Regions from separate parts of the Paractinoplanes hotanensis genome, predicted to be linked through region 1. Evidence: riboswitches for the same ligand, from Rfam matches in the RefSeq annotation. Region 1 holds a riboswitch; the other holds the start of a gene.
The links. Region 1 has a riboswitch for glycine ahead of LXN57_RS13620 (L-serine ammonia-lyase). Riboswitches for the same ligand answer to the same signal wherever they lie in the genome.
Positions count from the first base shown of each region.

Region 2: it holds a riboswitch for glycine, as region 1 does, so the genes downstream of both, gcvP (aminomethyl-transferring glycine dehydrogenase) here and LXN57_RS13620 (L-serine ammonia-lyase) in region 1, are expected to answer to the same signal.

Region 1 covers NZ_JAMQOL010000016.1:49,012-52,413, forward strand. The annotation lists gene LXN57_RS13620 (L-serine ammonia-lyase) at 142-1,470, opposite strand; glycine riboswitch at 1,494-1,588, opposite strand; glycine riboswitch at 1,589-1,711, opposite strand; gene LXN57_RS13625 (glycosyl hydrolase) at 1,817-3,010, opposite strand; gene LXN57_RS13630 (carbohydrate ABC transporter permease) at 3,051-3,402, opposite strand, start outside.
Region 2 covers NZ_JAMQOL010000029.1:82,314-85,715, forward strand. The annotation lists gene gcvP (aminomethyl-transferring glycine dehydrogenase) at 1-1,499, opposite strand, end outside; glycine riboswitch at 1,590-1,681, opposite strand; gene mgrA (L-glyceraldehyde 3-phosphate reductase) at 1,733-2,728, shown strand; gene LXN57_RS21470 (nucleotidyltransferase domain-containing protein) at 2,732-3,394, shown strand; gene LXN57_RS21475 (nucleotidyltransferase domain-containing protein) at 3,391-3,402, shown strand, end outside.

The DNA of each region.
Region 1 (3,402 bases):
CCGCTGTGATGTTCGTGTCACGAACACCCGTCCAACGGCAGCTTCACCGGTCGGCGGTCGGGGCGGTAATAACCCGAACCGGGCCGGGTGGATCAGCGTTCAGCCGATCTGCTGAAGGTACGCCGGAGGCAGTCGTAGCGGTCAGCACTCGATGACGTTGACGGCGAGGCCGCCGCGGGCTGTCTCCTTGTATTTGACCTTCATGTCGGCGCCGGTCTCCTTCATGGTTTTGATGACCTTGTCGAGGGAGACGTGGTGGCGGCCGTCGCCGCGCAGGGCCATGCGGGCCGCCGTGACCGCCTTGACCGCGGCCATGCCGTTGCGTTCGATGCACGGGATCTGCACCAGGCCGCCCACCGGGTCGCAGGTCAGGCCCAGGTTGTGTTCCATGCCGATCTCGGCTGCGTTCTCGACCTGTTCGGGCGTGCCGCCCAGCACCTCGGCCAGGCCGGCCGCCGCCATCGCGCAGGCCGAGCCGACCTCGCCCTGGCAGCCCACCTCGGCTCCGCTGATCGAGGCGTTCTCCTTGAAGAGCAGGCCGATCGCCCCGGCCGCCAGCAGGAAGCGCACCACGCCCTCGTCGTCGGCGCCGGGCACGAAGCGCATGTAGTAGTGCAGCACGGCCGGGATGATGCCGGCCGCGCCGTTGGTGGGCGCGGTGACGACCCGGCCGCCGGCCGCGTTCTCCTCGTTCACGGCCATCGCGTACGCGGTGAGCCACTCCATCGCGTGCTCCGGGGCCCGGCCGGCTGCCCGCAACTGCCGGGCCGTGGTCGCCGCGCGACGGCGCACCTTGAGGCCGCCGGGCAGCACGCCCTCGGCCTCGAGCCCGGCCGCCACGCATTCCTGCATGACCCGCCAGATGTTCAGCAGCCCGTCCCGGACAGAATCGGCCGACCGCCAGGCCGTCTCGTTCGCCAGCATCAGCCGCGAGATCGACAATCCGGTGGCCGACGTCAGCGCCAGCAGGTCGCCGCCGCTGGTGAACGGGTGGGTCAGCTCGACCGCGGACGGCCGCAGCACCCCGCCCTCCGCGATGACGAACCCGCCGCCCACCGAGTAGTAGGTCTTCCGCACGAGCTCGGCGCCCTCGGCGGAGTACGCGGTGAACGTCATGCCGTTGGGGTGGCCGGGCAGCGTACGGCGCCGGTGCAGCACCACGTCGACCTCGGCGTCCGCCCCGCACGGCAGCGTGAGCAGCCCCCGGCTGTGAATGGCAGCCGCCCGCGCGTCCGCGCCCGCGACATCCACCGTTTCCGGGTCTGCGCCCTCGAGCCCGAGCAGCACCGCCTTGGGCGTGCCGTGCCCGTGCCCGGTCGCGCCCAGCGAGCCGAACAGCTCAGCGCGTACCGAGGCGGTGCGGTCGTCGAGTTGGCGGGCGAACATGCGGGCGGCGCGCATCGGGCCGACCGTGTGCGAGCTGGACGGGCCGATACCCACGGAGAACAGGTCGAAAACGGACACAGCCATGCGGAAGCTCCTTCGAGAGGTGGCTCCCTCGCTCTGTCATGGGGCCTGAGAGCTTCATCGACACGAGGAGCGGCGATTTGCACCTTGGGCGCGGGCGAACCCGGCTTTCCAGAGTTGCCCGACCATCGCGGTACGGGTGCCTGAGAGATTCTGAGGGAGAAGTTGCTCCTTCGGCGCCCCGCGGCCGGACCCGGCGACAAGCGTCGCGCGGCCGGAACGGGAACTCTCCCGCGGCGGTCAAGTGGCTGTTCAGTTGTGGGACGAAAGCTATCGACGCCCGGGTGAACGGGTCAAGATCCTGCGGGGAAGCGGGACACGACGGTCCCGCCTCCCCCAGGTTAACCGGTCAGCAGCGGCCCAGGTCCTGCCACTGCTCGGTCCAGCCCGGTTCCGAACCCTGTGTCCAGTAGCGGGCGCGCCACAGGTGCACACCGTCGCCGGACTTGGGTCCGCTCGGGTCGCCGAACTTGCTCTTCTCGTGCTTCACCAGGTTGCCGCCGGTGTAAACGGACGAGAACGCCCAGTTCGGCGCATCACTGCAGCTCGTACCGGGCGGCGGGGTCGTAGGCGGGGTCGTGGGCGGAGTCGTCGGCGGGGTGGTCGGTGGAGTCGTCGGCGGGGTGGTCGTACAGCCGCCGGTCGAGGCCACCGTGTCGACGAAGGTGCTGCCGGCCGACCGGTAACCCCCGGTCCGCGAGGTCACCTGGGACGGTGACAGCACCTGGTTCTTGGCGAACAGCACCCAGTCGACCTGCTGGATGTAGGTGCTGAGGCCGCCCGAGTGGGTGGCCAGGTCGATGAACCACAGGTTCCAGTTGATCGTCATCGTCTGGCGCGGGAAGTACTTGCCGCCGTGGTCGCCGACCTGCACGCCGTCGATGTAGTAGACGACGTGCCCGTCGGCCACCTGGGCCACCAGGTCGTGCCACCCGTCGAGCGAGCTGCGCTGCTCGGAGTGCAGGTTGTCGGCGTACCAGGGCTCGTTGCGGTAGGTGTACCAGGTCGTCTGGTAGTTGATCGGCCCCTGCTCGCCCCACCCGCCGTTGGGCAGATATTCGGAGATGTCGAGCTCGCTGTAGGTGGGGTCGAGGTCGCCGTTGAGCGGGCTGATCGTGAAGAACGTCTGGTTGATGTGGTCGCCGTCGTTGCCGCTGACCGGCGTGTCGGTGAAGCGGACCCGGCTGGCGTAGGTGCCCTCGAGGTAGCGCTTCTGGGTCGAGTACAGCTCGGCGTGCTTGGTGCCGGCGGCGGTGCCGTCGGTCGAGGCGGTCAGCTGCATGACCTTCTGGCCGCTGTTGGTGGGGAAGCTGATGGCGGCCGGCGACCAGTTGGCGCCGGGCACGCCCGGGCCGCCCTGGTAGCTGCGGGGCGTCCAGCCGTTGGCGGCCAGCGCGGGGTCGGACGACGAGCTGTAGCTGAAGTCGTCGAACAGGTAGCCGCAGTCGGCGGCCGACGCGGATTCCGAGGTGACGGCGACGGCGCCGACTCCCGTGAGCGCGGCCACCAAGAGAGCAGCGCATTTACGTCTGTCGATCTTCACGAGCAGACTCCTCCCAAAGAGGAAAGGGGATGAAGGGGAGTTACTTGACCGCGCCGGCGGTCATTCCGGCGCGGATGTGCCGTTGGAACGCGACGTAGGCGACGAGCACCGGCAGCATGGCAATGGTCAAGCCGGCGAACAGGCCGCTCCAGTCGCTGCGATACCCCTGACTGACCGACAGGGCGGCCAGACCCTGCGCCAGGACGTACCGGTCCGGGTCGGGATTGAGAACCAGCGGGAGCAGATACTGGTTCCAGAGCCCGAGGAAATTGAAGATGCCGACCGCGACCAGCCCGGGACGGGCGAGCGGCAGCATGACACGGAAGAAGACGGCGCCGTGCGAGCAGCCGTCGAGCACAGCGGCCTCGGCGATCTCGCTCGGCAGCGTACGG
Region 2 (3,402 bases), on a different contig from region 1:
ATCTCGGTCGTGGCGTTGAGCTTCATCGTGCACGACCCCAGCGGGATCATGCCGCGGTCGAGCGCGTAGTCCTTGTCCGACAGCTTGCGCAGGTAGCGCAGCATGCTGGTCTCGGAGTGATGCGAGCTGAACACCGGGTGGGTCAGGTACTCGCTGGACCGCGCGAGGGGCTGGGCGCCGCATTCGGCGGCCTCGGAAGCAGGGACACCGAAGGCGTCGAGCACGGCCGCGACGTGGGCGTCGGTCGTCGTCTCATCCGTGGCGACCGACACCCGGTCGGCGTCGACCAGGCGGAGGTCGACACCGGCGGCGGCCGCGGCCGCGACGATCCCGGCGGCCCGGCCCGGCACCACGGCGGTCACGGTGTCGAAGAAGGCGGCGTGCGCGACCTCGACGCCCCCGGCAGCGAGGCTGCCGGCCACGGTCAGGGCGTGGTTGTGGGTGCGCTTGGCGATCTCCCGCAGCCCCTTCGGACCGTGGTAGACGGCGTACATGCCGGCCATGACGGCGAGCAGGACCTGCGCCGTACAGATGTTGCTCGTCGCCTTCTCGCGGCGGATGTGCTGCTCACGGGTCTGCAGGGCGAGACGGTAGGCGGGGGCGCCGTCCACGTCCTTCGACACGCCCACGAGCCGGCCGGGCAGCGACCGCTCGAGCCCGGCCCGCACGGCCAGGTAGCCGGCGTGCGGCCCGCCGAAGGCCAGCGGAACACCGAACCGCTGGGTGGTGCCGGCCGCGATGTCGGCGCCGATCTCGCCCGGCGCGCGCAACAGCGTGAGCGCCAGCAGGTCGGCGGCCACTGTCACCAGGGCACCCTGGCGGTGGGCAGCTTCGATCAAAGGCGCGTGGTCCCGTACGGCGCCCGAGGCCCCCGGGTACTGCAGGTGCAGCCCGAAGAACTCATCGGGCAGCGAAGCACCCGCGTCGAGGTCGACCAGCGCGAGCCGGATGCCGAGCGGCTCGGCCCGGGTCCGCAGCACGGCGAGAGTCTGCGGCAGCGTGTCCGCGTCCACCGCGTACACCTGGGACTTGGACTTGGAAGCCCGCTTGGCCAGCGTCATCGCCTCGGCGACGGCGGTGCCCTCGTCCAGCATCGAGGCGTTGGCCGTGGTCAGCCCGGTGAGGTCGGTCACCATGGTCTGGAAGTTGAGCAGCGCCTCGAGCCGGCCCTGGCTGATCTCCGGCTGGTACGGGGTGTACGCCGTGTACCAGGCCGGGTTCTCCAGCACGTTCCGCTTGATCACGGCCGGGGTGTGCGTGCCGTAGTAGCCCAGGCCGATCATCGACGTGGTCACCCGGTTGCGCGAGGCGATCGCGCGCAGCTCGGCGATCGTCTCCTCCTCGGAGGCGGCCGCGGGCAGGTTCAGCGACCCGTGCCAGCGGATCACCTCGGGGATCGCGGCGTCCATCAGGGCGTCCAGCGACGCGTACCCGATGGCTTTGAGCATGTGGGTCTGCTCGTCGGTGTCCGGCCCGATGTGCCGGTTCGCGAACGTCATGACGGCTCCTCAGAGAGGTCGACTAGTCGGCCTCCCCCTCTGTCACCGCCGCGCGGGCCCAACCGCAGGCGCACGGATGCTTCAGAGTCGTCTGCCCACGCGGTCCTTTTGCCTGAGAGGTTCCGGGGAGGATTTGCCCCTTCGGCGCCGAGGTCGACCTCGGTCTCTCCCGCGTGGCTGGCAACCAACCTACCAGCGGACACGTTTCCACCGCGTGTCTCTAGGGTGGGGTTGTGATCTACACCCCCGCGGGCAACCGCTACGACACCATGCCCTACCGGCGGACCGGACGCAGCGGCCTGCGCCTGCCCGTCGTCTCGCTCGGCCTGTGGCACAACTTCGGGCACGAGCGTCCCTGGCAGCGCCAGCGCGACATCGTGCGCCGCGCGTTCGACCTCGGTGTGACCCACTTCGACCTGGCCAACAACTACGGGCCGCCGCCGGGCAGCGCCGAGGAGAACTTCGGCCGCGTCCTCGCCACCGACTTCCAGGCCCACCGCGACGAGATCGTCGTCTCGACCAAGGCCGGGTACGACATGTGGCCCGGGCCCTACGGCGACTTCGGCTCCCGGAAATACCTGGTCAGCTCGCTCGACCAGTCGCTGAAGCGGCTCGGGCTCGACTACGTGGACATCTTCTACCACCACCGGCCCGACCCGGAGACGCCGCTCGAGGAGACCATGGGCGCGCTCGACGCCGTGGTCCGCGCGGGCAAGGCCCAGTACGTCGGCCTGTCGAACTACACCTCTGAGCAGACCGCCGCGGCGGCGGCCATCCTGCGGGATCTCGGCACGCCGCTGCTGATCCACCAGCCGTCGTACTCGATCCTCAACCGCTGGATCGAGAAGGACAACCTGCTCGACACGCTGTCCGCCGCCGGCGCCGGTTGCATCGCGTACAGCCCGCTCCAGCAGGGCCTGCTCACCGACCGCTACCTCGGCGGCATCCCGGACGACTCGCGGGTGCGCACCAGCCGCTTCCTCAACGAGGAAGCCCTGGACAGCCAGACGCTGGGCCGCATCCACGCGCTCAACGACATCGCGAAGCGCCGCGGCCAGTCGCTGGCCCAGACGGCCCTGGCCTGGGCGCTGCGCGACGAGCGGATGACCAGCGTCATCATCGGGGCCAGCAGCGTCGAGCAGCTCGAGAACAACGTCGCGACGATCGGCAACCTGGCCCTCAGCGAGGCCGAGATCGGCGACATCGACGGCACCGTGCTGGATCTGTAGACCGTGATCGAGCGCACGATCCTCGGGGTCGTGGTCGGATCGCGCGCCTACGGACTCGACGGGCCCGGCTCCGACCACGACCGCCGGGGCGTGTACGCGGCGCCGACCCGGGCGTTCTGGTCGCTGGACAAGCCGCCGACCCACTTCGACGGGCCGCTGCCCGAGCAGTTCACCTGGGAGATCGAGCGGTTCTGCGTGCTCGCGCTGCAGGCCAACCCGACCGTGCTCGAGGTGCTCTGGTCCCCCATCGTCGAAACCCTGACGCCGGACGGCCGGGAGCTGCTGGCGGTGCGGCAGGCGTTCCTCTCCAGCAAGGTGGCGGCGACGTACGGCGAGTACGCGCGCGACCAGCTCAACCGGGTCTCCGCCCGCCGGGAGCGCACCGGCGAGACCAACTGGAAGCAGGCCATGCACATGATCCGTTTGCTGCTGGCCGGCGCCCACGTGCTGCGCACCGGCGACGTGCTCGTCGAGGTGCGGTCGCTGCGCCCCCGGCTGCTCGAGGTCAGGAGCGGGTCGGTGCCGTGGAATTCGGTGGTGGCCTGGGCCGGCGACCTGCAGCATGATCTTGCGTCGGCCCGGGCGGCGACCGGTCTGCCCGAGTCGCCTGAGCGCCGCACGATAGATCAGCTGCTGGCCGGCGTACGGGAAAGGAACTTGACGTGACGACTGTC